One region of the Pseudoalteromonas sp. Z1A2 genome, then DNA from elsewhere that is predicted to be linked to it. Evidence: predicted binding sites of a transcription regulator. Region 1 holds the regulator's gene; each other region holds the start of a gene.
The links. The regulator FliA, encoded in region 1, starts transcription of late flagellar genes. The targets are predictions, from matches to a motif close to CTAAAGNTNNNNNNNNNNNNGCCGATA.

Region 2: the regulator FliA is predicted to act here: its motif matches at 1,211-1,237, upstream of GQR47_RS18945 (DUF5610 domain-containing protein).
Region 3: the regulator FliA is predicted to act here: its motif matches at 3,384-3,410, upstream of pomA (flagellar motor protein PomA).

Annotation. Positions count from the first base shown of each region.
Region 1 covers NZ_WTKX01000003.1:37,973-45,230, reverse strand. Annotated here, with positions in the region: gene flhF (flagellar biosynthesis protein FlhF) at 1-1,104, shown strand, start outside; gene GQR47_RS03100 (MinD/ParA family protein) at 1,097-1,957, shown strand; gene GQR47_RS03095 (RNA polymerase sigma factor FliA) at 1,984-2,694, shown strand; gene cheY (chemotaxis response regulator CheY) at 2,735-3,118, shown strand; gene GQR47_RS03085 (protein phosphatase CheZ) at 3,136-3,909, shown strand; gene GQR47_RS03080 (chemotaxis protein CheA) at 3,925-6,141, shown strand; gene GQR47_RS03075 (chemotaxis response regulator protein-glutamate methylesterase) at 6,200-7,258, shown strand, end outside.
Region 2 covers NZ_WTKX01000040.1:1,708-8,965, forward strand. Annotated here, with positions in the region: gene GQR47_RS18945 (DUF5610 domain-containing protein) at 42-1,181, opposite strand; gene trmA (tRNA (uridine(54)-C5)-methyltransferase TrmA) at 1,344-2,441, shown strand; gene GQR47_RS18955 (DUF523 domain-containing protein) at 2,452-2,904, opposite strand; gene GQR47_RS18960 (thiol:disulfide interchange protein DsbA/DsbL) at 2,965-3,603, opposite strand; gene GQR47_RS18965 (thiol:disulfide interchange protein DsbA/DsbL) at 3,620-4,243, opposite strand; gene GQR47_RS18970 (serine/threonine protein kinase) at 4,278-5,252, opposite strand; gene ccoG (cytochrome c oxidase accessory protein CcoG) at 5,338-6,768, opposite strand; gene GQR47_RS18980 (hypothetical protein) at 7,057-7,258, shown strand, end outside.
Region 3 covers NZ_WTKX01000008.1:3,466-10,723, reverse strand. Annotated here, with positions in the region: gene dxs (1-deoxy-D-xylulose-5-phosphate synthase) at 48-1,910, opposite strand; gene ispA ((2E,6E)-farnesyl diphosphate synthase) at 2,016-2,903, opposite strand; gene GQR47_RS07585 (exodeoxyribonuclease VII small subunit) at 2,906-3,148, opposite strand; gene pomA (flagellar motor protein PomA) at 3,470-4,237, shown strand; gene GQR47_RS07575 (flagellar motor protein MotB) at 4,240-5,160, shown strand; gene GQR47_RS07570 (hypothetical protein) at 5,373-5,879, shown strand; gene GQR47_RS07565 (DNA topoisomerase III) at 5,925-7,258, shown strand, end outside.

The DNA of each region.
Region 1 (7,258 bases):
CAAGAACCAGATATGGGGCAGCGTACTAAAAATATGTTTGCTCCTGAAGCTGCTGCGCCAGTTCGTCCACAAACTCAAGCGGATAGCTTAGGTTTTGATGATTTAGACCGCGACTTTGATGATTTAGATAGCCCCGTAACCACTCGCCAACAAGCACCTAATAATGAAAGCGAAGAAATGACAACAATGCGTGAAGAAATGAACGCAATTCGTCAATTACTTGAGCACCAAGTATCAGGCTTGATGCAGCAAGATATGGCGCGTCGCGATCCAACACGCGCTTGTATGGTTGACCGTTTAGTCGGTATGGGTATCGATAAAGAAGTAGCACAGCAAATGGCATGTTTTGTACCTGATGATGTGTCTCGTAAGCAAGGTTGGAAAGCATTGTTAACTATGGTCGAAGATCAAATGCAAACAACCAATAATGAAATACTTCGCCAAGGTGGTGTATATGCGTTAGTGGGTCCAACTGGTGTGGGTAAAACAACGACTGTTGCTAAGCTTGCAGCTCTAGGCGCACAAAAATATGGTGCCGATAAAGTGGCGTTAATAACCACTGATACATACAGAATTGGTGCTTATGAACAACTTGCAACATATGGTCGTATTATTGGTTGTGGTGTTAAGCAAGTTAAAGATGCTAATGAATTAGCTGAAGTTTTATATCATTTACGAAATAAACGTCTAGTATTAATTGACACAGCAGGTATGAGCCAGCGAGATTTACGTTTAACTGAGCAATTAAACACGTTAATGCGTAACCAACGTGTAGATATTCGCAGCTACTTAGTACTTAGCGCGACAGCACAAATTAATGTATTGCAAGAAACTGTACGTCACTTTAAAAAAGTACAGTTAAGTGGCTGTATTTTCACTAAGTTAGACGAATCATTAAGTTTGGGTGAGATTATTAGTATTGCGATTCAAAATCGCCTTCCAATAGGGTATCTTACTAATGGTCAACGAGTACCAGAGGATATTCGTGTTGCAAATGCTGAGAAACTAGTTAAAAAGGCTGAGCAATTATATTTAAAAAGAACAAAAGAACAACATTCAAGGCACCAATCAGTGGCGCCAAGCACAGTAGGGATGTATGATTAACACAGTATTAGATCAAGCAAGCGGCCTGCGCAAAATGAGTCAAAACAATAACAACGGCGTAAAAGTTATCGCTGTAACCGGTGGTAAAGGTGGAGTAGGGAAAACAAATGTTTCTCTAAATACAGCTATTGCACTTGGGCAGCAAGGTAATCGAGTATTAGTGCTGGATGCTGACTTGGGTTTAGCAAACTGTGATGTGATGCTTGGTTTACGTGTAGAGCGTAACTTGTCACATGTCTTGTCTGGTGAATGTGAGCTTGATGAAATTTTAGTTGAAGGCCCTGCAGGAATTAAAATTGTACCCGCTACATCGGGTTCGCAAAGTATGGTTGAATTATCACCATCTGAGCATGCTGGGCTAATTCGTGCGTTTAGCGAATTGAATACCGAATTTGATATTTTAATTGTAGATACAGCTGCTGGTATTTCAGACATGGTACTGAGCTTCTCGCGTGCAGCGCAAGATGTAATGGTTGTTGTATGCGATGAGCCGACATCAATCACCGACGCTTACGCACTTATTAAAGTATTAAGTCGTGAGCACGGCGTTTATAAATTTAAAATTGTTGCCAATATGGTGCGCAGTATGCGTGAAGGCACTGAATTGTTTGCAAAGCTATCTAAAGTTACCGACCGCTTTTTAGATGTATCAATGGAGCTAGTAGCAACGGTTCCTTATGATGAAAATATGCGCAAAGCAACACGTCGTCAAAAAGTAATAGTAGAGCTCTTTCCAAATTCGCCAGCCGCTCTTGCGTTTAAAACGCTGGCAACAAAAGCAGTTAAATGGCCAATACCCAACCAACCATCTGGGCATTTAGAGTTTTTCATTGAGAAACTAGTAAACGGTTAATTATGACAACACTGGTGAATAGAGCTATGGGATATCAATCAACACAAAATTTAAATGTGATTGTTGAGAAGCATGCATCACTTGTTAAAAAAGTGGCATGTCATCTAATTGCTCGATTACCACCTAGCGTTCAACTTGATGATTTAATTCAATCAGGAATGATAGGCTTAATAGAAGCTTCGAAAAACTTTGATGCAACAAAAGGCGCAAGCTTTGAAACTTTTGCAGGTATTCGTATTCGCGGTGCTATGCTTGATGAAATGCGCCGTGGTGATTGGGCTCCTCGTTCAGTTCACCGTAAAAACAGGCAAGTTGCAGAAGCAATTACTGAGCTCGAAAGTAGTCTGAACCGCGAACCAACGGACATAGAAGTTGCTGAAAAACTTGAAATTTCGCTCAATGAGTACCATCATATTTTAAATGATGCGAATACGAGCAAAATATTAGGCATTGAAGACCTTGGTGTAGATGAGGATGTTATTACTCCTGTAGGCCAAGATTTAGCACAAGATAAACCTTTTAATAATGTTAAAAATGATAGGTTTAATGAGTCTTTGCTAAGTGCAATTAAGTCATTACCAGAGCGTGATGCAATGGTGCTTTCTTTGTACTACAACGATGAAATGAATTTAAAAGAAATAGGACATATACTCGATGTAAGTGAATCGCGTGTAAGTCAGATACATGGTCAGGCGATGATTAAGCTTAAAGCTAAAATCAATGACTGGATAAATTAGTAGTAAGTAAACAAAGGTTAATACCTCACTGGGGGATGTTTTGGATAAAAACATGAAAATTCTTGTAGTTGATGATTTTTCAACGATGAGACGCATTATAAAAAACCTGTTACGTGACTTAGGTTTCACTAACGTTCAAGAAGCTGATGATGGGTCTACAGCTTTGCCTATGTTGCAAAATCAAGTGTTTGATTTTGTAGTTACGGATTGGAATATGCCTGGAATGCAGGGTATTGATCTTTTAAGAGCAATACGTGCAGACGATAAGTTAAAACATATCCCTGTATTAATGGTAACGGCAGAGGCTAAAAAAGAACAAATAATAGCTGCAGCGCAAGCTGGTGTTAATGGTTATATTGTTAAGCCATTTACGGCTGGAACATTAAAAACTAAATTAGAAAAAGTATTTGAACGCTTAGGCTAATGATGGGGGAGAGGCTTATGCCAGCACCAGCTGCGCCTCAAATAACGTTAGAACAAGCTCGTCAGCTCGTTGTTTTTTTAGAAAATGATGAGCAAGACAAAGCAAATCAGTTGATTTTAGAGGCTGCATCTAAAGAGCAGTCTGAATTATTTGCTGAAGTTGGAAAGTTGACTCGTCAACTGCACGAAGCCCTTAAAAGTTTTGAGCTTGATACTCGCTTAACTGATATAACGACAGATGCGATTCCAGATGCTAAAAAGCGGCTTAATTATGTTATAGAAATGACAGAAAATGCGGCTAATAAAACAATGGATGCAGTGGAGGCCAGTTTACCTATAGCCCAACAGTTAGCGGACGAAATATCTCATATCAAACCGACATGGGATCGTTTAATGAGCCGCGAGATTGAGCTTGGTGAGTTTAAGCAACTTTGCCATAGCATCGATAAGTTTATGAACAACTCTCATCATAAGACTGATGAGCTTCAAAACTTAATGACAAATGTATTAATGGCTCAAGACTATCAAGACTTAACAGGTCAAGTTATTCGCCGTGTTATCGAACTTGTTAGGGAAGTAGAAGAAAGTTTACTTCATCTTTTAACTGCGTTTGCTGAACAAGACGACACTAACAGCACCGCGAATAAAGTAGAACAACAAAAAATAAAAGAACCAGTTGCCACACAAACTTTAGCAGGTCCTGAAGGCCCTATTATTGATAAAGAATCGCGTAATGATGTTGTATCTGATCAAGATGAAGTTGATGATCTTTTATCAAGTTTGGGCTTCTAAGAGGAGAGTAACTGCATGTTTGAAGTCGATGAAGATATTTTACAAGACTTTCTTGTAGAGGCTGGAGAAATCCTAGAGCTTTTATCTGAACAGTTAGTTGAGCTGGAAAATAATCCAGAAGATACCGAGTTACTAAACGCTATATTTAGAGGTTTTCACACTGTAAAAGGTGGTGCAGGCTTTTTAGCTATGACAGAACTTGTTGATGCTTGTCACGGTGCTGAAAACGTATTTGATTTACTACGTCAAGGCGTGCGAACAGTCAACTCAGAGTTAATGGATGTTATTTTACAAGCACTAGACACCATTAATGAGATGTTTGCGACTATCCAAAACAGAGACAAGCCTGAACCTGCAGATCCTGAATTACTTCATACTCTTCATATCTTAGGTCTACCTCCAACAGAGGCCGAAGCCACTGAAGCCTCTTCACAAACAGAGGTTGAACAACCTCATAATGAAGTGGTGGATACACCGGTAGCTGATGATGAAGATCCGTTTGCATTTGATGAACTATTTAGCGGAGCGCCTTCGGTTAGCGATGCTGAAATAGATGAAATCACTGAAGACGAATTTGAAAGCTTACTTGATGAGCTGCACGGTAAAGGACAAGGTCCTGCAGTTGAAAAACCAGTAGCAAGTAGTAGTGATTTTAGTGGTGATATTACTGATGATGAATTTGACAGCTTATTAGACGAGTTACATGGTGTTGGCAGTTTTGGTGAAGTTACGAGCAAACCTGAACAAAATGATGCCAATAAAACACCTGTAGAATCTGCTATACCAGCTGTAAATACAGTTAATTCATCAGATGATGAAATTAGTGATGACGAATTTGAAGCGCTTCTTGATGAACTTCATGGTAAAGGCACTGCTCCTAAATCGATAGAAAGTGCGCCAGCTGCAAAACAACCTGAACCTGTTTCACCGCCAGCTAAACAAGTGAGTGAACCAGTAAAAAAAGCTGAGCCAGCTAAAGCTCCTACTCCAAAACCAGTTGAAAAAGCGCCAGAGAAGCCAGTAGCTAAAGTACCACCAGCAGCTCCAAAAAAATCAGCGCCACCAGCAGCAGAGACCACTGTTCGCGTAGATACAAAACGACTCGATCAAATTATGAATATGGTTGGTGAGTTAGTTCTTGTACGAAATCGTTTGGTTAGTTTAGCGACTAACTCAGACAGTGAAGCGATGGGTAAAGCAATCTCTAACTTAGATGTAGTGACTGCGGATATTCAAGGTGCGGTTATGCAAACGCGAATGCAACCAATTAAGAAGGTATTTGGTCGCTTCCCTCGCGTTGTACGCGACTTAGCACGTAGCTTAAATAAAGATATTGATTTAAAACTTATTGGTGAAGAAACCGATCTAGATAAAAACTTAGTTGAAGCACTTGCCGACCCGCTTGTGCATTTAGTTAGAAACTCAGTTGACCATGGTATTGAAATGCCCGCTGTTCGTGAAGCAGCTGGTAAGCCTAGAACAGGTAATGTTACTTTATCAGCGTCTCAAGAGGGCGACCATATTTTGCTAACCATCAAAGATGATGGTGCAGGTATGGATGCTGAAAAACTGAAAAAAATTGCAATTAGTAAAGGCGTACTCGATCATGACCAAGCGAGTCGACTTTCTGACACCGAAGCATATAACCTGATTTTTGCACCTGGCTTTTCTACAAAAGAAGAAATATCTGATATTTCAGGCCGTGGTGTAGGAATGGACGTAGTTAAAACTAAGATCACGCAACTTAATGGCTCAGTAAGCATTCAGTCTGAACTTGGTGTTGGTACTATTTTAGAAATAAAAGTACCACTTACCTTGGCTATATTACCGACATTAATGGTCATTGTTGGCGCACAAACATTTGCGTTACCACTGGCTGGTGTTAGTGAGATATTCAATTTAGATTTAACGAAGACGAATGTAGTTGATGGGCAATTAACAATTATTGTGCGTAAAAAGGCGATACCGTTATTTTACCTTGAGCATTGGTTAGTAAAAGGCTCAGATCGTTCTCAGCGAAAATCTAAAGGTCACGTCGTTATTGTACAAATTGGTACGCAACAAATTGGTTTTGTTGTTGATTCATTAATTGGCCAAGAAGAAGTAGTGATTAAGCCGCTTGATGCGTTACTTCAAGGAACGCCAGGTATGGCAGGCGCTACAATAACTTCAGATGGCGGCATTGCACTGATTTTAGACGTTCCAAACATGTTAAAACATTACGCAGGCTAATAATAAAGTAGGTATATATTTAATATATACCTACGCATAAATTTAATAAGAGAGCTAAATGGCCGTTAAAGTTTTAGTTGTTGATGATTCAAGCTTTTTTCGCCGTAGAGTAAGCGAAATCCTTGAGCAAGATAGCGATATACAAGTTATAGGCTTTGCTGTTAATGGCAGAGAGGCTGTTGAGAAAGCAGCTCAATTGCGTCCTGACATGATCACCATGGATGTCGAAATGCCTGTGCTTGATGGTATTAGCGCAGTTAAAGAGATAATGGCGAGTAACCCAACTCCTATCTTAATGTTTTCATCACTTACACGTGATGGTGCAACAGCAACGTTTGATGCGTTAGATGCTGGCGCAATGGATTTTTTACCGAAAAAATTTGAAGATATTGCACGCAATAATGAAGATGCAATTAAGCTTTTGCAAAGTAAAGTAAAAGATATAGGACGAAGACGTTTACCGCGAACATTTAGAGCGGCAACACCAGCTAAACCAGTCATTTCAACGAAACCAACAAGTTCACTTTCGCAAAGCACAAGCACATCAACAACTCAAATCAAGCAGCCTGATAGAAGCTTTCAAAGAGCTGCGCCTGCTGCATCGACAAGTTCAAATGTTGCCTCAATGCGAGCAAGTGGAAAACAATATCAACTTTTAGCTATTGGTACTTCTACAGGTGGTCCTGTTGCTTTGCAAACTATATTGACTCAATTGCCTGCTAATTTTCCTCACCCTATTTTACTTATTCAGCACATGCCAGCTGCATTTACACCCGCGTTTGCAGCGCGCTTAAATGGTTTGTGCCAAATAAAAGTGAAAGAAGCACAACAGGGCGATCGCTTACAACCAGGAACTGCTTATTTAGCGCCTGGCGGGCAGCAGATGATGGTAGAGGGGCGTGGAGCTAATAGAACGCTGCGCGTATTTGAAGATCATAGCGAGAGAATAAGTTATAAACCAAGCGTAGATGTAACGTTTGCTAGTGCAGCTAAAACGTACCAAGGTGATGTACTTGCTATTGTTTTAACAGGTATGGGCGCTGATGGTCGTGATGGTGCAAGAATGTTAAAACAAACGGGGGCAACTATTTGGGCACAGGATGAGAAAAGCTGTGTC
Region 2 (7,258 bases), on a different contig from region 1:
GAACGGCAGTTTGCCATGAGGTTTTTATAAAAGAAAGTAGTTTAACTTTGCGTGGCTTCTAAATCAGTAAGCCTGTTGGCTGCTGAATTTAACTGATTAAGGTTTTCGAACATAGACTTTGTATAATCTACTAACTTATCTATTTGTTCCTGATCTTGATTTAACCATTGGAGAATGCCAGCTAGCTGATTTTGTAATCCAAGCTCACCCGCTTTTTCAAAAGCATTTTTAAGGTCGTCATTAAAAGGGGCTAAACCCTCTGCTACTTGTTTTTCTGGTGCTGGTTTATATTCTTCATAGCTTTTAACTGTTGCTATTGTTTTTGTTTGGCGTAAATCCATAGAAAAAGCCACCAGCTGATCGCTGTCTAAACTCAGCTCTTGCGCTTGTTCAAATGCTTCATCTAAATCACCACCAAAAAAGGTTTTACTTAAATCTTGTAAGTCTTCCATCATCGCATTAATAGCTTCTTGCTCTTGCTCGTTTAAGTCACCATTTACCGACATCGAAAATGATACCTGTCGAGATTGCGATGATGAGCTTGCAAACGACTCACTATTACTATTTTGCTGATAGCCACTTGCCGATTGAGATTCAAATGCATCAGCAAAGCTAATACTTACCTCATCGCCTTCTGCGGTAGTAAATTTATACTCTGCATTACTCGTCATACTGACGTATTGGGCCTGGCTTATATTTACGCTGGCAGGTTGTGGGTTAAATAACGACTCTTCAAACTTATCCAGCCCATTGTAAATTCCCTCTTTGGACTTATTAATGCCCTCTTCCATGTCATCATTAAATACGCCTGTACCTTTGAGTTCATCAACAGCGTCGTCTATCCCTATTTGGACGCCTTTGCGCGCATCGCCTAACATATCTTTGAGCTTTTCGTCATCAGCGCCGTTAGCTTTTGCTTTATTAACAGCACTACTTACAAAATCGAGTACGTTTTTTACTATTTCATCAAAATCAAATAGTGGTTTATCTGCTTTTTTTTCTGCGATAGGCAATCCAAGCTGCTCAGCCATTTTATCGCCAAGCACGTTTGCGGCCAACTCTCGGCCTCGTTGTTGATAGCTATCTTGAGGAGACGTAATTGTAGGTTGCTGTATATCAGCTTTATTATTGAATTTATTGATGTTGTTGTTTGGCGTAAAGCCATAATTACCTATTTTCATGATTCGTCTCCTAAGCGTGCGTAGTTTATTATCGGCTACAACAACAAAAACTAAAGTACAATGTTCAATAAAACAGCATAAATGCTAGCCAAAACTAGACAAATACGCAGCGCTCCCTACAATAGCGCCGATAAACAGATCTTAGATAAGGTAGTAGCGTTAATGGCAGTTATTAAAATAGATACCACACAGTACCAAGCGCAGTTAAGTGAAAAAGAGCAGCGTATTAGTGCGCAGTTTCAACGTTTTGGTGTGGAGCAATTAGAAGTATTTAGCTCAGAGCCAACTAACTACCGCCAACGTGCTGAATTTAGAGTATGGCACGACGGTGATGATCTGTTTCACATTATGTTTGATCAACGAACAAAAGAAAAAATCCGTGTTGATACATTTGATCCAGCAGCGCCTCTAGTAGGTGAAATAATGCAGGTGATGATTGAAAATCTTAAGCCTTGTGAAATATTACGCCGTAAGTTATTTCAAATCGATTACCTATCAACGCTAAGCGGTGAAATTTTAGTAAGCTTGCTTTATCACAAACCACTGGATGATGAATGGTTAAGTGAAATTAAAGCACTGAAAGAAAAGCTTAGCAGTAAATACAAAATTGACTTTATAGGCCGTGCTCGTAAACAAAAAGAAGTACTAGGTGATGACTTTGTAACTGAACGTTTAACAGTTAATGGGCAAGAGCTTATTTATCAACAAGTAGAAAATAGCTTTACTCAGCCTAATGCAAAAGTAAATATTAATATGCTGGAGTGGGCACAAGATTTATGTAAACCACTTAAAAATGATTTACTAGAACTGTATTGTGGTAACGGTAACTTTTCAATTGCATTAGCAGGTTCTTTTAATAAAGTATTAGCTACGGAAATATCAAAATCATCTGTTCATTCTGCTCAATACAACATTGCTAAAAACAACGTAGAAAACTTAGATATTATTCGTATGTCGAGTGAAGAGTTTACTCAAGCAATGAATGGCGAGCGTACTTTTTCGCGTTTAGAAGGGATTGATTTAAAAAGCTATGACTGCCAAACCATATTAGTTGATCCACCACGCGCGGGCATGGATGAATTAACGTGTGACTTAGTAGCTAACTACGAAAGCATAATTTATATATCGTGCAACCCTGAAACTCTTGAGCGTGACCTTGATCACTTAACACGTACGCATAACGTTAAGCGCTTTGCTATATTTGATCAGTTCCCATATACACATCACATTGAGTCGGGTGTTTTCTTACAGCGCAAATAACCAGCCAAAATTAAAGTGCCAGTACTTTTATAAGTGCTGGTATTTGCTCTTCACTAAATACTTGAATACCATTTTTTATTAATAATGCTGTAGTTAAACCTAGCTCTTCGATTTTTACTCCGTGATGCTTTCCATCATATATTGTATTTCGTCCGCAAGAAGGGCTCGATTCTTTAAGTAGAGCAAAACGAACTTGATTCTTTTTACAGAGTTCTAGCGCTATATTAGCTCCAGTTTGAAACTGTTCTGTTACATCTTCTCCTAAATTAGTAACTACACTCCCCTGTATTATTTCAGCAGGAGCTCTAGGAGTAGGAAGCCCACCAGCGACCTCAGGACAAAACACAATTAACCTATTTTGTTTTTGCCACAAATTAAGCGGTGGATGCAAAATTGCGTGTCCTCTGCCATCGTAGCGAACAGGCTGCCCTAGCAAACAACTCGATACTAATATTTTTTCCATCGCTATATCCTTATAAAACAAAAAAAGCTCCTTAAGGAGCTTTTTTTGTTTTAGCTAAAGTTACTTGTTAGCTAAGTAATTTATTAATTTGCTAATGTCTTCAGGTTTAGTAATACCCGACTCACGACCTAGGTTTAATTTGTACTTACCATTTACAATAAAGGTAGGTACGCCACGAAGTGCGCCTTTTTCTTTAAAGTAGTCTTGATCGCGTTTCATTTTAGAGCTCAGCGTACGTACCGAGAAGCTTTTAAACAGCTTATCAAACTTATCACCATCAACGCCCTGCGCTACAAATATATCTTTTACATCTGCAAGCTCATTAAATTTAGCGCGCTTTGTATGGATATGATTAAAGATTGCAGAAATAATCTGATCTTTTTGTGGAAGCACTTCAGCTGTCGCCAGAGCTTGGCTCATCATCTGTTGGTTTTCTGGGTCACGTACACCTACAAAATCAACATGGCTCTTTTTAAATTTAACGTTTTTATCAAGCTTAGGCTTAAACTCACCAATTAGTGCTTCCATGTTATTACATGCAGGGCAGTAAAATGAGAAGAACTCTTTAACCTCTGGCTTTTTAGTTGCACGCTCAGAAACTACGTCGTAATGCACGCCTTCTTCATACGTTGCTGCAAAGCTTGTTGCTGCCATAGGAAGTAATATTGCAAGCAAACCTGCTTTAACTAATTTAATCATTATTATACTCCGAAATTTATAGTGCTAATAAAAACGCTACTAACTCATCAAGTTCTTTTTGATTTTTGATGGTGTTGAGGTTTATTTTATATTTATCGTTAACAATAAAAGTAGGTACACCTGTAAGTGCGCCTAATTTTGAATATTTATTCTGTTTGTTTTGCATTGCTTGCTCAGCTGAAATAACAGGCATGCTTGCAATCTCTTGATCAAACGTTGCGCTATCAATACCATTTACTTCAAGTAATTTTTTAACGTCTTTCATTTCAGTTAATGGTGCACGTTGAACATGGATACTTTTAAAAATTTGATCGCTAATGCTTTGCGCCTGACCATGCTGCTTAGCAATTAAGTAGGCAAAGCTTAAATTACTTTGTGCTTGTGGCGACACGCCACCTAAAAAGTTAACGTGGTTTTTAATAAACTCAGCGCCTTCTGGCAAGCCTTTTTCAATTGCTTTTGCTACTGGTTCAAACTTAAAGCAATGTGGACAGTAAAATGAGAAAAACTCGGTTACTTGCGGTGACTTGCTTTTGTCTACATCTATAACAGTGTATTGATTATCAACTTCAAACTGTGCAGCAAGTGCTGCAAATGGTAAACATAAAAGTAATAAACTCAGTTTTAATTTTTTAAGCATTTGTATCTCGTTGTACTTGTCTTTAAATAAAATATTACGGCAATAACTTTAACGGTGCTTCTTGCAATGCTGCAAGCTGCTCTTTCAGTGCTAAAATTTGTTGCTCCCAGTATTTGTCATCAGCAAACCATGTAAAGTTCCGCACAAAAGCAGGATCACTCCATCGTTTAGCTACCCATCCCATATAATGGATAATACGCATTGCTCGCAGCGGTTCAATTAATTTGAGTTGAGAGTGATCAAAATCACAAAACTCTTCATACGCATTTACAAGGGTGTCTAACTGTAACAGTTGCGTCGCTCTATCGCCACTGAGCATCATCCATAAATCTTGGATTGCAGGACCTTGGCGGCTGTCATCTAAATCAACAAACATTAGCGCATCACCTGCCCATAAAATATTACCAACGTGGCAGTCACCATGTAAGCGAATACTTTGCACATCTTTATACTGTTTTTGCGCCTGCTCTATCACTAAATCTAAAATAGTATAAAAGGCAGTATTTATTCCCATGGGCACTAAGTTACTTTTTTGAAGATGAACTTTGGCTGTATGCAAATACTCCTCGCAGGTAACTGTTGGCCTATAAGTAAAAGGTTTTGTTTTAGCTACTTGGTGCATTCGGCCAATTAATCGCCCCATTACATCAAGCTGATCTAAATTATCAACCTCAAATAAACGCCCGCCTACACTTGGAAACAACACAAACAAATACCCTTCGTGTTCAAACAAGCTTTGCCCATTATATAAAATAGGGGCAACAACGGGTACTTCTGCATCCGCTAGTTCAAATGCAAAGTCATGCTCTTCTTGAATTTGCTCTTTACTCCAGCGCTCTGGGCGATAAAACTTCACTACGTAACGCAGGCCATCATCCGCTTTAAATTGGTACACTCTGTTTTCATAGCTATTGAGCGCTAATAAACCAGATTCGGCGTATACACCTACGCTTTCTATTGCATCGAGTATTAGATCAGGTGTTAAGTCAATAAAACTAAATTTACTCATACTCTTCTTATATAAAATAAAAGCGGGTTATATACCCGCTTTTGTTAATTGCTATATCAACTTACCTAATTAAGGTAAGTTGCGATTATCGCGCTTTAAAAAAGTTACTCGACTGCGATATTGTCTCATCCGGCTCATCTACCGGTGAAAGCACAAAGTTAAACTCAGTCATCGGCGCCTTCAAATCATAAGGGTCCATTACAAGTGACAATGGTACGTTATGAGATTCCCCTGCCTGCACAGTAAATGACTGCTTACCAATATACTTAAAGTTATCTAACCCTTGTACTTTAATATTAAAGGTTTGCTCGTACTGCGCTTTATTAATTACCTTTAATGTATAGGTGTTCTCTACTAAACCATCAAAATCGACACGATATAATTGGTTTCGGTCACGAATAATATCAAAGTCCATTGTTTTACGCAGTGCTATATTAGCGACAAGCGCTCCCGTAAGCACAACAAGTATGACCGTGTAACCAATAATTTTAGCTCGCAGTGGATTTGTTTTATTTTCTGGGGTTTCGAGATTTCGCTCTGTCGTATATGAAATAAGCCCACGCGGGTATTCCATTTTATCCATTACGCCATCACACGCATCAATACATGCACCACAGTTGATACACTCAGCTTGTAGCCCATTTCTAATATCAATACCTGTTGGGCACACTTGAACGCACAAGTTACAGTCTATACAGTCGCCTAGTTCTAAATCTTTATGATCTACTTTACGTGAACGAGGACCACGGCTTTCACCTCGGCTTTCGTCGTACGTTACGGTGTATGTGTCTTTATCAAACATAGCTGATTGAAAACGAGAGTAAGGACAGATGTGTAAACACATAATTTCTCGCATCCAACCGGCATTACCATAAGTACACGCTGCAAAGAAAATAATACTGACTAGTGCATAACCGCCTACATCAAACGTTACAAAGTCAGGGAGTAACTCCCTTATTGGCGTAAAATAACCCACAAAAGAAATTGCGGTATACAACGAAAACAATACCCAACTAGTATGCTTTGCCGTCTTACGCCAAAACTTATCAAAATTCATGGGTCGTTGATCGAGTTTTTTACGTTGATTAGCCGTGCCTTCAAGCTTTTCTTCGAACCAAATAAAAATAAAAGTCCAAACAGTTTGCGGACATGTATAGCCACACCACACCCGTCCATAGAAGGTGGTCACTAAAAACAACGCAAATGCTGCCAACATAAAGATAAACGCTAATATAGTAAAATCTTGAGGCCATAGCGTTAAACCAAAAATATTGTATTTTTGACCAATTAGATCAAACAGCACAGCTTGCTGGCCATTAAAATTAATCCAAGGTAGTAACATAAACGCAAGCAGGCCTAAAAAGCCAATGCGCTGTCTAAGTAATTGATGTAGGCCTTTTACAGCACGCACATAAATACGATTTCGGGGATTGAACCTATCATCTTGACGGCTTAAATCCGGTTTTTGGATTTTCACCTCTACAGGGATATTCTTTACTTTAATTTGCTTGTCCATCGAAGTTCCTCAACGCCGCTTGGAAATAAAAATCCAGCAATACTCAAGTACTCTATACTTAAAGTTAGCAAGTTACTTGCTAGGCATATTTACTTTAATAAATTGCCTTCTCGAATACTTTCAGATATTTCAGAAATATCTGACTGCTGTTAACCATTATAACAATGTTGGTTAAAATTACTGGCATAGATTGCTAATAATTTATTCATCCCAGTTACTTGCTTTTAAAATGCAGTTTATTACACTGCATGGTAATTCAACCCTACTTAGATCAAGGTTTACGTATCCATGAAAAAATTTATTATTTTGGTAGTTGTGATCCTTGCCTTTTTTACAATCGATCACCCACTTATAAAAGAACCTCGCGAAAGGTTACTAGGTGAAGGCATTGGCTTTTTAAGTGATGCAAGCAAGGTCAACAGAAGCCCCGCTGCAAATATGGCGAAAAATAGGATCAGCAGTCAACTTAAACTATCTGAATCTGAAGGTG
Region 3 (7,258 bases), on a different contig from region 1:
AAAAAAAGGAGCCTTGAGGCTCCTTTTTAATAAACTAAGTAAATAGCTTAAGCGATAAACGCCTTAATAGCGTTTAATATTCCTTGCTCGCCTAATCCCATTTCATCGTGCATTTCATCTTGCGTGCCGTGTTTAATAAACTCATCAGGAATACCTAAGTTAAGGATATTAATATCAGCTTTTTGCGTTGCCAAGTATTCATTAACTGCAGAGCCGGCACCGCCAGCAATCGCGTTATCTTCAAGCGTAACAAAGGTATCGTGGCTAGTAGCAAGCTCATTTAAAAGTGCAGTATCAAGTGGTTTAATAAAACGCATATTAACAAGCGTTGCATCTAATTCGTTAGCTGCAAGCTGGGCGTTTTCAAGTAATGTACCGAACGATAAAATGGCAATTTTACTGCCTTTCTTAATTGTATCTGCCTTACCTATTTCGAGCAGTTGCATAGTGCTTTCAATGTCTGCAGTACCTGCGCTACCTCGAGGGTAACGAACTGCAACAGGGCAGTTTTCTTTATAACCGGTGTATAGCATTTGGCGGCATTCGTTGGTGTCGCTTGGTGCCATAATTACCATATTTGGAATACAGCGCATAAAGCTTAAATCGTACGCACCTTGGTGAGTTTCACCATCGGCTCCAACAATACCAGCGCGGTCAATGGCAAATAATACAGGTAAGTTTTGCAGTGCAACATCATGTATTAATTGGTCATACGCACGTTGTAAAAAGCTCGAGTAAATAGCAACAACAGGTTTTAAACCTTCACAAGCAAAACCAGCTGCTAAAGTAACAGCATGCTGCTCTGCAATGGCCACATCAAAGTATTGATCTGGAAACTCTTTAGAAAAACGTACCATGCCAGAGCCTTCGCGCATTGCTGGCGTAATAGCCATTAACTTGCTGTCTTGCTTTGCCATGTCGCATAACCAATCGCCGAAAACTTTTGAAAAAGTAGCAGCGCTAGGTTTAGATTTAGGCAGGCTAGTTGTGCTCGGATCGAATTTTGGTACACCATGGTAGCCAATAGGATCGGCTTCAGCCGGTTTGTAGCCCTTACCTTTTTGCGTTTTTATATGTAAAAGCTGTGGGCCTTTTAAATTACGCATATTACGCAATGTATCTACAAGCATGTTTACATCGTGACCATCAATTGGGCCTATGTAATTTAGGCCTAATTCTTCAAAGAAGGTCCCCGGGATCATCATGCCCTTAATGTGCTCTTCCATTTTACTGGCAAGTTGCTTTACCGGAGGCACACCTGAGAGTAACTTTTTACTGCCTTCACGAATGTTAGTATAAAAGCTACCTGATAAAATTCGGGCAAAGTGATTTGTTAATGCGCCAACATTTTCTGAAATCGACATTTCGTTATCATTTAAAATAATAAGCATGTCTGATTTTACATCGCCTAAATGATTCATCGCTTCAAATGCCATGCCTGCGGTGATAGCTCCGTCACCAATAATGGCTACAGATTTTCGACCTTTGCCTTCTTTTTGGGCGGCAATAGACATACCTAAGGCAGCTGAAATAGAGGTGCTTGAATGACCTACGCTAAACGTATCGTATTGGCTTTCATCGCGAAAAGGAAAAGGGTGCAAACCGTCTTTTTGGCGAATAGTGTGCATTTGGTCGCGACGACCTGTAAGGATTTTATGTGGATAAGCTTGGTGACCCACATCCCAAACTAGGCGATCGTCTGGAGTGTTATAAACATAATGTAGCGCAACGGTTAGTTCAACCGTCCCTAAACCAGACGCTAGATGACCGCTACTTTGCGATACTGAGTTGAGTAAATAATCGCGCAGCTCATTGCTAAATGCAGGGAGTTTGTCTTGCGCTAAGTCACGCAATTGGGCTGGCTCGTCAACCAAATTAAGTAATGGATACTTGCTACTATCAAGTGTCATGGTTTTATATATATCCTTCGCTAACATTAATTCATTCAAAGCTTTTACGAATAATTAATGTTGAGTAATAATGTCAGTGCTAATTGCAATACGTATGAGCAAAAATTAGTGGTCACGCTCAATTAGGTAATTTGCTAGCGACGCAAGAAGTGTTGTGTCAGCATCTATATTTGCCAACGCTTCATGGGCTTGTTGTATTAAATTTTGCGCCTTTTCTTTAGCGCCTAGCATACCTAATAACGCCGGATATGTCGCTTTATTCGCGGCAATATCGGAGCCTTGTGGTTTACCTAAAGTAACCGTATCGCCTTCAACATCTAAAATGTCGTCGTGTACTTGAAACGCCAGCCCTATAGCATACCCAAAAATGCTTAAATTTTCTAAGGTTTGTTGATCTGCCTTTTCACTGCACAGTGCACCAAGTGTAATTGCACAATTAATTAAAGCTCCGGTTTTTAGCTTATGTGTTCGCTCAAGCTCTTGTACGGTAATTACTTTATCTGTTGCTGCTATGTCAAGACCTTGTCCGCCTACCATGCCCTCAAGGCCTGATGCGTTGGCAAGCGTAGCAATCATTTTTACTTGTGTTTGCGACGAGCATGTAAATTTGTGATTCGCAATAAGCTCAAAGGCGAGTGTTTGTAGGGCATCACCGGCTAAAATTGCATTTGCCTCGCCAAATTCTATATGGCAAGTAGGGCGGCCACGGCGTAAGTCGTCATCGTCCATAGCGGGCAAATCATCATGAACTAGCGAATAGCTATGGATACACTCAATTGCAGCTGCAAGTACATGTAAGTCTTGCTGGTTTGCACCGAGCATTTTACCTGTGGCATAAACTAAAAATGGACGTAATCTTTTACCGCCATTAAATAATCCATACTGGGTGGCGTTCTTGACTGTTTCTTCAGTATCGAGAGGCTGTTTAAAATGCTGTTGTAAGGTCGCTACTACATCTTTTTGAGCACGTTCGATATAATTATTTATGCTCACAGCTATTCCATATCATTATCAAAATTCGTAAGAACTGACTTTTCGCCATTCCCCATCAAAATTGATACTTTTTGTTCTGCTTGCTGTAATTTACCTGATGAAGCACTTGCTAATGCAATTCCACGCTCAAATTGCTTTAACGATTGCTCAAGCGATAAGTCACCTTGTTCCATGTCACTAACGATTGTAGATAATTCTTCTAGTGCTTGTTCGAAACTTAAGTTTTCAGGTTTTTTAGTCGCCATCTTTATTTCAGCTTACATAATAAATTTAGGGGTCAATTTTAGGGGGAATGCTAAACTAGGTCAAAGGATGATATTGGTTTTTTACCTTTATAACGTTAAATTATATTTCAAGTGTATTAATAAAGCCTTAATAGCGGTCTGTAAGTTTAATAAATCAATTGATAATTAGGTAGCCCTTATATCTTGATCTAAAATAGTGCTAAAGGCTGCTTTTTATGTTTATTTATAAAAATGGCTTAAGCAATTCAATATGTTGCCGATAAGCAGTTAATAATAAAAGTTTATGATAAGGCCATTAAGCATGAAACTTCTGGAGGAAATGTGGATTTAGCAACCATAATCGGGATCCTAGGCGCAATTGGCTTAATTGTCATGTCTATGTTTATGAGTAGTAGCGGTGAAATGGCTATGTTTGCCGATGCTCCTTCTAGTGTAATTGTATTTGGTGGTTCACTTTTCATTGTTTTATCAAATTTCACCATGTCGCAGTTTTTGGGTATAGGTAAAGTTGTTGCTAAAGCGTTTATGTTTAAAATTGAAACGCCAGAAGAGCTTATTGAAAAAGCAGTAGAACTTGCTGATTCAGCTCGTAAAGGGGGGTTTTTAGCACTCGAAGAAGCTGAAATCCCAAATCCATTTATGCGCAAAGGCGTCGACATGCTTGTTGATGGCCATGACGCAGATGTTGTTCGCGCCACACTTCAAAAAGATATCTCTTTAACCACTACTCGACATGAAATGGGCGCAGGCTTATTTAAGTCATTAGCCGATATTGCACCAGCAATGGGAATGATTGGTACTCTAATTGGCTTAGTTGCAATGTTATCTAACATGGATGACCCAAAAGCAATTGGCCCGGCAATGGCGGTAGCGCTTTTAACAACTTTATATGGTGCGTTTTTAGCCAATGTTGTGGCAATTCCTATTCAGGTAAAACTTGAACTACGTAAAGACGAAGAGGCTATGAATCAGCGTTTAATTTTAGATGCTATTTTAGGTATACAAGATGGCCAAAATCCAAAAGTAATCGAAGGTATTTTGAAAAATTACTTAGCTGAATCTAAACGCAAAGTAGATACCGAGGAGTAATTATGTCTGATCAAGAGTGCAAATGCCCACCACCAGGCCTACCAGCATGGATGGGAACATTTGCCGATTTAATGTCACTGTTAATGTGCTTTTTTGTACTCTTGCTTGCGTTTTCAGAAATGGATGTACTTAAGTTTAAACAAATTGCGGGCTCTATGAAGTTTGCTTTTGGTGTGCAGAATAAAATTGAAGTAAAAGATATCCCTAAAGGTACCTCTGTTATTGCTATGGAGTTTACCCCAGGCAAACCAGAACCCACTCCAATAGAAACTATTCAACAACAAACAGTAGAAATGACTCAACAAATGTTAGAGTTTCAGGCTGGAGATGAAAGCTCAGCTGGTGGCAGGCAAGAACAACGCGGGGACAAACGTGGTGGCGAATCTCGTAGTACTTCTCAAGAGCAATCGTCAGAGCAAGCAACTTCAGCGGCCGATCAGGAACAAACTAACGAGCTCGTTAAAAAAATCGCGCAGCAGCTTGAAAAGCAAATAATAGATGGTGCAATTGAGCTTGAATCTTTAGGGCAGCAAATAATTATTCGTATTAGAGAGAATGGTTCATTTCCTTCGGGTAGTGCATTTTTACAACCTAAGTTTAAACCCATAATTCAAGATATTGGTGTACTGTTAAAAGATGTACCTGGCGAAATAACTGTATCTGGCCATACCGACGATTTTCAGGTATCGAATGAGCTATATATTAATAATTGGGACTTATCGTCAAAGCGAGCTGTAGCTGTAGCAAGCGAGCTGCAAACGGTGCAAGGGTTTGATAAAAACCGCATGATGGTAGTGGGGCGAGCTGATACTCGTCCACTTGTTCCAAACGATTCAAATGAAGATCGCCGAAGAAACCGTCGAGTAGAAATATCAATCCTGCAAGGTAAGGCTAAAGAGTCTGCTCCTATTGATGTGCGCTAAGTTATTGCTTGTGTTATATTTCACTATGTTTGTTTTTATTTAAGGTACTTAATTGCCTTAAGTATCTTGGCAATTTCGTCATTTTAGCTTACAGTACATTTCCTTAACATATGTAATGGAGTGCCTGTGAAAATAATCAATAAATATTGCGACATGCCGGGTAATGGTGATGGTACTGATGACGATAAAAAAACAAAATAGGGCAGAGTATTTTGCCTGAATGGTTTTTATATGTTGTTAGTATTTTAAGCAAAAGCTGGGTTTTAATGCTAAGTCCGGCTATTTTTATATTTTTTGTATTTAAAGATCGCCTAGCCTTTCGATTTGTATTACTTACCGCAGCTTTTTTCCTCTTTGGTAACCTAACTGCTTCAAGCCTACGAGCGTTTGATGACATTTATATTTATCGTTATTTAGTTTGGGCGATCACAGATATTACTTGGATGGCACTTATAGCTTACTGGGGTATAAAGGATAAAGTTTATTTATGGCAATGTGTTATTGGGCAACTAGTTGTTATTGGCGCACCTATATTACAACTATTCCGATTAGTTGACCGCCATTTGTGGGATTTAGCTTACAGTACCGTTATTTATCAGACCCTAATGCCATTTATCAATATTGCCACGGTGGTTGTATGCTATTTACCTTTAATTATCCTTTTCACTAAGCAAGGTAGTGTAAAGTCAAAAATAGAAAACTCCCCACCTTCAAAATAGCTGTGCTAAACTACTGTTTATATGAACAGTGAGTGAGCGACTCCCATGAAACTCTACATTGCAGAAAAACCTTCACTAGGACGCGCTATTGCTGATGCGTTACCAAAACCACATAAAAAACACGATGGCTATATAGAAGTCGCTAACGGAGATTGTGTCTCGTGGTGTATAGGGCATTTACTAGAACAAGCAGAGCCCGATGATTACGATGAGCGCTTTAAAAAGTGGCAGTTTGATCACTTACCTATAATACCTGAGCAGTGGAAGTTAAAAGCCAAAACCAAAACTCGCAAACAGCTCACTGTTTTAAAAAAATTAATTAAACAAGCCTCGCAACTTATTCACGCTGGCGATCCAGACCGTGAAGGCCAGCTTCTGGTCGACCAAGTAATAGAAGAAGCTAAAATAAGTCAGGCTAAAAAGCAGAGTACGCAACGTTTACTCATTAGTGATTTAAACTTATCGGCGGTAAAGAAATCATTGGGCGCAATGCGTTCTAATCGAGATTTTATTCCGTTAAGTGTATCTGCTTTAGCGCGCTCTCGTGCTGATTGGCTATTTGGTATGAATTTAACACGTGCATACACACTAGCTGGGCAAAAAGCAGGGTTTGGTAATGTGCTTTCGGTAGGGCGAGTGCAAACCCCTATTTTAGGTCTTGTTGTTAATAGAGATAACGAAATAGCGAACTTTGTATCTAAGCCTTTTTACGATGTATTGGCGCATTTGCTTACTCCAGATAATCAACCATTCATAGCTAAGTGGGTTCCAAGCAAAGCATGTGAGCCACATCAAGATGAAGAAGGGCGAATACTTAACAAAGCTCTTGCAGAAAATGTTGCTTCACGTATTACAAAGCAAAGTGCTGAGCTTACTTTACTCGACCAAAAACAAAAAAAGCAAAGTGCTCCATTACCTTATAATTTATCTGCTCTGCAAATAGATGCTGCTAAAGCATTTGGTATGCCAGCTCAAAAAGTATTGGATATTTGCCAAATACTTTACGAACGTCATAAACTAATTACTTACCCACGCTCAGATAATCGTTATTTACCTAAAGATCACCATCAAGAAGCATCTGCTATTTTAAAGGCAATAAGTGCAAATGGGGGGCAAAGCAGTGAATTAGTAAACGGGGCAGATGTGAAAAAGCGTAGTAAATGTTTTAACGATTCAAAAGTAGCTGCCCATCATGCCATTGTGCCTACGGCTAAGCAGTTAAAGTCAGCGAGTTTGAGCGGTGACGAAGTAAAAGTATATCAATTAATAAGCCGTCATTACTTAATTCAGTTTTATCCCGACTATATATATAACGAAACTAAAGCTGAGGTAATTATTGCTGGTGGGCTTTTTAAGGCAAATGCAAAGCAAGATGTAAG